DNA from 2 places in the Alteromonas sp. ABV4_150 genome. Region 1 is predicted to be linked to the other one. Evidence: predicted binding sites of a transcription regulator. Region 1 holds the regulator's gene; the other holds the start of a gene.
What was found. The regulator sigma-54, encoded in region 1, starts transcription at its own class of promoters, with help from an activator protein. The targets are predictions, from matches to a motif close to GTTGGCACGNNNNTNGNNT.

Region 1 (3,906 bases):
GTCTTCTTGGCCCAAATGGTGCTGGTAAGACCACCACTTTTTACATGATTGTTGGCTTGGTCAACCTAGACAAAGGCAAGATTGAAATTGATGATAGTGAGCTTACTCACCAGCCAATGCATGAGCGCGCACGCCGCGGTATAGGCTACCTTCCGCAAGAAGCGTCAATTTTTAGAAAGCTTACGGTACATGAAAATATCATGGCCATTTTGCAAACCCGTAAAGATTTAAATTCACAACAGCAAGAAGAAGAAGCTGATGCACTACTTGATGAATTTAATATCAACCATATACGTAATAGTACGGGCATGAGTTTGTCAGGGGGAGAACGTCGTCGAGTTGAGATTGCTCGCGCTCTGGCAGCGAAACCACAATTTATTTTGTTAGACGAACCATTTGCCGGTGTTGATCCAATATCAGTTAATGATATAAAGAAGATAATACAGCATCTTCGCGATAGGGGTATTGGTATCCTTATCACGGACCATAACGTACGCGAAACATTGGATGTTTGCGAAAAGGCGTACATTGTGAGTCATGGTGAGCTTATTGCGCAAGGAACCGCGGAACAGGTTTTAAGTAATCAAAAAGTAAGGGATGTATACCTAGGCGAACAATTCAGGCTATAGTTAATGTAACCGAATTGTCATTTTTCAGTTTCGCTCTGGTATATTCAATTTAGAGCATTTAAATAAGACGTAGATGAAACCATCTTTACAGCTAAAATTTAGCCAACAACTTACCATGACACCTCAGTTGCAGCAGGCTATCAAGCTGCTGCAGCTTTCTACACTTGATCTCCAGCAAGAGATTCAAGAGGCACTCGACTCTAATCCACTGTTAGAAGTGGAAGAAGGTAACGACGAGCCACAAGTAGAAAAGAACAATGTCGATAGTGACGATAGTGCAGCTGAAGCGACAGCTTCTGCATCAAGCGACACGCTAGAAGCAGGAGATGCACTGGAGAAGAACGACCTTCCGGATGAGCTGCCTATCGACAGCACCTGGGACGAGTACTACTCCGCCTCTTCTGCGCCTGCGCCTGGCCCGTCTAATGATGACGAACAAATCTTCCAAGGTGAAACTACCGAAGACATCCAAGAGCATTTACTTTGGCAAATGCGCCTGACTCATTTTTCAGATACTGACCGTGCTATTGCCACAGCTATTATCGACTCAATTGACGAGTCGGGTTATCTGACCGTTACCCTTGACGATATCTTAGATGCTGTTAATGACGATGACTTAGAAGAGCCTATCGAAATGGACGAAATAGAATGTGTGCTTAAGCGCATTCAAATGTTCGACCCCATTGGTTCAGGTTCTCGTACACCTCAAGAGTGTCTTATGGTGCAATTGCGCCAGTTTTCAGAAGACACACCGTGGCTTACTGAAGCGAAGCAGCTTATTGAGGAATATTCAGACTTACTGAGCAGTAAAGACTACCGCACGCTAATGCGTAAGAGCCGATTGAAAGAAGATCAGCTGCGAGAAGCAATGCGTTTACTCCAAACCTTGAATCCTCGCCCAGGTAGTGCTTTAGTTACTAAAGAGCCTGAGTACGTTATTCCTGATGTCTCAGTAACCAAGAAAAATGGCCGTTGGGTGGTTGAGCTGAACCCCGACAGTCTGCCTAAATTAAGCGTAAATCAACAGTACGCAGCAATGAGTCGCCGTGCCAAGAATAGTAGCGATTCACAATTCATCCGCTCACACATGCAAGAGGCCAAGTGGTTCATAAAGAGCCTAGAGTCTCGTAACGATACCTTGATGAAGGTTGCAAATTGCATTGTGCAGCAACAAATGGGCTTTTTTGAGCACGGCCCGGAAATGATGAAACCAATGGTGCTAAATGATGTCGCAGAAATGGTAGATATGCACGAATCCACTATTTCACGTGTGACAACGCAAAAATACATGCATACGCCGCGTGGTATCTTCGAGCTGAAGTATTTCTTTTCAAGCCACGTTGCAACCGAGTCAGGTGGTGAGTGTTCATCCACAGCGATTCGTGCATTGATCAAGAAGTTAGTGGCTGCCGAAAATCCTAGCAAGCCGCTAAGTGATAGCAAGATTGCTTCGTTGTTGGCCGAGCAAGGCATAAAAGTCGCTCGGCGAACAATAGCAAAATACCGGGAATCGTTATCGATCCCGCCGTCGAACCAACGCAAAAGCCTTATCTAACTGGGCTTAATAATATAAGGAAGACGAAATATGCAAATCAACCTTACTGGTCATCATGTCGAAATCACCGACTCTTTGCGTAATTATGTCGATACGAAGTTCAGCAAACTTGAACGTCACTTTGATCACATTTCTAATGTGCATGTCATCCTGAACGTTGAAAAATTAAATCAAAAAGCCGAAGCGACCGTTCATTTAAGTGGCGCTGAAGTATTCGCATCCTCAGAAAATACCGACATGTATGCGGCGATTGACAGCATGGTTGATAAACTCGACCGGCAGGTAATCAAGCATAAGGAAAAACTGAAAAAACATTAGTAGTTAATTGAGTATGGATATACAAGCCATCGTAAGTCTGGACCGCACCGAGTGTGCGGTTCAGTGTAATAGTAAAAAGCGAATTCTTGAGATCATCGCTGATATCGCTGCCAAGCAGAACGATAACATCGACCAGGCAACTGTTCTAAATAGCTTGATGGCTCGAGAACGTATGGGTAGTACGGGTATTGGTAATGGCATAGCGCTGCCCCACGGCCGCCTCGCAGGCCTTGATAAAGTCATTGCTATTGTTGTAACCAGCACGCCTGCTATCAACTTCGATGCCCTAGATGAAAAGCCCGTAGACATATTTTTTGCACTTCTCGTTCCCGAAGAGCAAACCGAAGGACACCTTCAAACATTGGCTACCGTTGCAGGTAAGTTAAGCGACAAAGAAACGATTAAAACAATACGACGTGCAACAACCAGCGACGAAATTATTTCTGCATTAAGTTAGACAATAAGCGCTTAGGCATTATAAGCAGGCGCTTAATTCAACAACGCGTATGTGATGAAACCAGAATATAAGGGAGAGTTTAGGTGAAGCTGATCATAATCAGTGGTCGTTCAGGGTCTGGTAAGTCTGTCGCACTTCGCGCATTGGAAGACTTAGGCTATTACTGTGTTGATAATATCCCAGTTAATTTGCTTCCTACCCTTACCCATACCGTTGTTGATGAATACGATCAAGTTGCGGTAAGTATTGACGTAAGAAACTTACCCAAAAATCCTGATGATTTGGTAGAGATTCTAGACTACCTGCCTTCTTCTTGGTCTATGACTATAGTGTACATTGACGCAAGCGATGATGTACTGGTTAAGCGGTTTAGCGAAACGCGCCGTCTTCACCCTTTAGCCAAGCTAAATAAGTCTCTCTCAGAAGCTATTAGAGCAGAGTCTGCGCTGCTCGCACCTATTACTGAGCGCGCTGATTTATACTTAGATACAGACAAGCTAACAATACACCAACTCGCAGAGCTAATCCGAGAACGTATCCTAGGTAAAAAGAGCTCTCGCCTTGTACTGGTGTTTGAGTCATTTGGCTTTAAACATGGCATACCCAAAGATGCCGATTATGTTTTCGATGCGCGCTTTCTACCAAACCCTCATTGGGAAACGGACCTTAGACACCTCACTGGATTAGATGCACCCGTTGAGGTGTTTTTAGGCTCACAACCCGTAGTGACCAAATTTATTTGGCAAATTCAAAATTTAATGACCACATGGCTTCCCCATCTAGAGCGCAACAATAGAAGCTATGTGACTGTGGCTATCGGCTGCACTGGTGGGCAACACCGCTCTGTCTACATTGCCCAAACCTTGTCAAAAACCTTCAGCGAAATACATCCTGATGTTCAAATTCGTCACAGAGAGTTGAACCAGTAATGACTATTCAAAAAACGC
Region 2 (3,906 bases), 1.1 Mb from region 1:
ACCATATCTTCAGACATAAGCGCTCCGTATCTATAAAGTATTCTGACAACAATTTAGCTTTTTATTATACTAAAGTATAAACTATTCTGCCGACTTGCCATTATATGCGATGAAATTCGGCAATATATATTGTTTTATCTTTTTTCAATCAATACATTAGATTAATCTTATTTTTAGTCGCAAGACGCAGTTAAATAATGGAAGCGCCATGCTAATAGATATCCAAACTCGAATTAAAAATATTGACTTCGACATTCGTTGCATTACTGCTGAACAAGCCTTTGAAGAGTTATCTAACAACAATGGAGCCCTCATTGATGTAAGGGAGATCAAAGAAGCAGAAAGCCAACCGGTACCTTCTGCTCTCAATATTCCTAGGGGCGTGTTAGAAATGAAAGCGCTAGAGCAATTCAAAGAGGCATCGGTACCACTTTACATACATTGTGCATCTGGTGTTCGTGCGAAATTAGCAGCTGAGCAACTAATGCGTATGGGGTATGACGATGTATCAGTTGTAACCTGTTCTGTACCTACCATCAACCAAGCACTCGAAAAATGACTTGTACTATAGGACTATGCTATAACTCTCCCAACACATAGGTAGAGGGCGTGTATGCTTAAATCCACATTAGAACAATGGCGAATGTTTAAAGCCGTGGTTGATGCAGGTGGCTTCAATCAAGCAGCTGCAGAAGTACATAAAAGTCAATCTAGTGTGCATCACGCGGTTCAAAAACTAGAGAGTGCTATCGGTGTAACACTGTTTGAAAATATTGGCCGTAAAGTTAAGCTTTCTCCACAAGGCGAGCTTATGTATCGTCGCGCCTCGTTTTTGCTTAACGAAGCTCACAAGCTTGAAGCAGTAGCTAGTAGTTTAAAAGTGGGGACCGAAACAACGCTGCGCATAGCTGTGGATATTATTTTTCCTTCTGAATTGCTCTATAACGTGCTTGCTAAAGTCTCTGCTGAGTTTCCCCTACTGCGTATAGAAATAGAAGAGACCGTACTTAGCGGTGCAAATGCATTGTTAAGCAGCGGAAAAGTAGATTTGGGCATCTCTCCCTTTGTCTTCCCAAATGGGTTTAGTGAAGATTTGTGTGAAATTGAGTTCGCCGCTGTTGCTCATTCCGAGCACCCCTTACATCAATTGAATAGAACCCTTACTTTAGAAGACCTAAAGAGTCATCGCCAGATTGTCGTGCGCGACTCTTCCGCAGAGCGAAAAGCAGATGTTGGATGGCTAGGAGCAGAGCAACGCTGGACGGTAAGTCACGTAAGAACATCCTTAGATATCATTGCTCAGGGCTTGGGTTTTGCTTGGCTACCCATTGCAATCATAAAAGACGAATTAAAAGATGGAACTTTGGTTCCACTTCCCATAGATAACAATGCAGCGGTAAGAAAAGCACTTCTTTATCTTTCTTTTGAGGATGGAGACACATTAGGTCCAGCAGCTCGAGCATTTATGGGCGAACTGAGGTACCAAACAATGAACTTGCCCAATTCGGAATTCATGTTGGACTCTTGCACTGAATAACTTGTGTTAGCTAACCGCCGCCGGTAAATGTTGAAAACCTAGTACAAAGCCAAATAGTGAGATCGACACACCTACCAAAGCCACTGCGCCGTCGTCTGTTGCCATTCCTACGGACATGATGAATACTGCTAATGCTGGAATTAACCCCATAAATGGAATTAGCTCGAGGGGTATCATCACTAAGCCACACCCTACACAATTTAATGCAATCAGTGAGCGAAACACAGGCTGCCTCATAAAGAAACAACGTGGAACGAGAAAGCGATCAACCCGTGCTGCATAGGGCTTTACTTTTTTAACCATATCGCGTAGTCGATGAGCCTCACATTGTATATCCATTACTTTTCGAGGCAACCACGGGTGCCTGCTACCGAGTAAAATTTGCAATGCAATAAGTAAAATCGTTACACCTGTCAAAGATGGAATTCCAGGAATGGCGCCGACAGGGGTGCAAGCAATAAAAGAAGGGAGCGCTAACATGGGACCAAAGCCGCGCTTCTCCATGACTTCCCAAAAATCTCCGAAATAAAATATGTTTTGCTTTGACCGCGGTTGCATTTTCGTCAGCAGCTCAGTCAAAGTCATTGATCTTTCAGCTGTTTTTGCCCACATATTCAGTTCCTTTGATACAATTTATATTGTATTCCACTAATTTTAGGGGCGAGATACGGACGAAAAGAGCGCAAATACTCGCCAAATGACATCCACACCCTTATTTTCAGAAAAGTAGATCGTATTCAGATTTGTGCGAAAAATGTGCCAGCGCCTCTCCACAGTAGAATTTGCAAATTATTGGGAATACTTTTTGCAGCAGTGTGTAAATTGGTAACACTCATTGTTAAATTAACAAATCAAATTTTTAGTGCGTATTGCGATAATGAAATCGTAACAATGAATTCAACGGAAAGTGTTTCTATGAGCAACGCGCTTAAATTGAATGTGGTATTACCGTTAAACGAAAACACAAAGCATAGAAATGTGTGACTATAAAGAGCTATCCAGTTACCTTTTCTCTCTCATTGTGGTAAAAATATAACATTGATTTTATTCCATATTTTTGATGGAAAGTAATAGAGAAGGACATCCGTGTGCTAACCGTACTTTTAGTTGATGACGACGCCGAGTTTACAGAAGTAGCTTGTACTATCATTGAATTTTTAGGTCATGACGTATTGACCGCTGCTACGTTAGCAGAAGCCCGTGACTGGCTTGAGAAAGAAACATTCGATCATGTGCTGTTAGATTTTATGCTGCCCGATGGAAGCGGTGCTCACCTATTCAACGAACTTGATGCGCTGCCTAAGCGACCCCGTGTAACTCTCATTACAGGCCACCCTTCAGTAAAGAGCGTAATAAAAGGGTTGTGTGGACCCACCGTAGACTATCTTGTAAAACCAATTCAACGTGAAGAAATTGAAGCGGTACTAAGTAAGAAACCAAAAGCAAAAGCGCCAGCAGAAGAAAAAATCGAGAAACACTTCGACTTGCTTATTGGCGAGTCACCCGTGATGAAAGAGTTATACAAACTCATTTCAAGAGTCAGCAAAACCAGCGCTAACGTCATGTTGTTAGGCGAAAGTGGTGTGGGTAAGGAAGTTGTTGCTGCTGCAATTCACCGGGCCTCAGAAAGTGAGGGCCCTTACATTGCCACAAACTGTGGTGCATTTTCTAAAGAATTGATTGGTAGTGAACTGTTCGGTCATGAAAAAGGCGCTTTCACAGGTGCGGTAGGTCGTAAAGAAGGCGTTTTTGAACAGGCAGAGGGTGGTACCCTTTTCTTGGATGAAATCACAGAAATGCCTATCGATATGCAGCCTAACCTTTTGCGCGTACTCGAAAACAAAGTAGTGCTTCGCGTAGGTGGCACAAAGTCAATTCCGGTAAATTGCCGTGTGGTTTCTGCAACAAATAGAACAATGGAAGAAATTGCACAGAGCAAAGTGTTGCGTGAAGACATTTATTTCAGACTGGCTGTTTTCCCAATTACCATTCCTCCCTTGCGTGAAAGAAAAGAAGACATTCCTCTTTTGGCAAAAACTTTTATTGCAGAGTTTAACAAAGACAATGGTTCTAATTTTAAGTGGGAAGATAATCAGCTAGAGACGCTTCAAGCCTACGATTGGCCAGGTAACGTTCGTGAGTTAAGACACTTTGTTCACCGTGCAGCTATCATGAGCGACCCAGAAAAGAGTGAGATTGAATTACCTAAAACTATTGAATCTCCTTTTGCACAAAAGCAAAGTACGACACCTGCCCTTCAAGCGGGAAGAACCATTGAAGATGTAGAAAAAGAGCTCATCTACGCCACCTTAGAGAAAGTAAGTGGCAATAAGACTACTGCAGCAGAAATGTTAGGAATAAGTACTAAA

Region 2: a site for sigma-54 is predicted at 2,283-2,301, ahead of ACYX4M_RS18080 (exopolysaccharide biosynthesis protein). Genes of this name have one in related genera too.

What each region holds. Positions count from the first base shown of each region.
Region 1 covers NZ_CM149971.1:812,691-816,596, forward strand. Annotated here, with positions in the region: gene lptB (LPS export ABC transporter ATP-binding protein) at 1-629, shown strand, start outside; gene ACYX4M_RS03500 (RNA polymerase factor sigma-54) at 703-2,184, shown strand; gene hpf (ribosome hibernation promoting factor) at 2,215-2,502, shown strand; gene ptsN (PTS IIA-like nitrogen regulatory protein PtsN) at 2,516-2,959, shown strand; gene rapZ (RNase adapter RapZ) at 3,043-3,888, shown strand; gene ACYX4M_RS03520 (HPr family phosphocarrier protein) at 3,888-3,906, shown strand, end outside.
Region 2 covers NZ_CM149971.1:4,160,844-4,164,749, forward strand. Annotated here, with positions in the region: gene ACYX4M_RS18065 (ArsR/SmtB family transcription factor) at 1-17, opposite strand, end outside; gene ACYX4M_RS18070 (rhodanese-like domain-containing protein) at 209-559, shown strand; gene ACYX4M_RS18075 (LysR family transcriptional regulator) at 614-1,537, shown strand; gene ACYX4M_RS18080 (exopolysaccharide biosynthesis protein) at 1,544-2,149, opposite strand; gene ACYX4M_RS18085 (sigma-54-dependent transcriptional regulator) at 2,626-3,906, shown strand, end outside.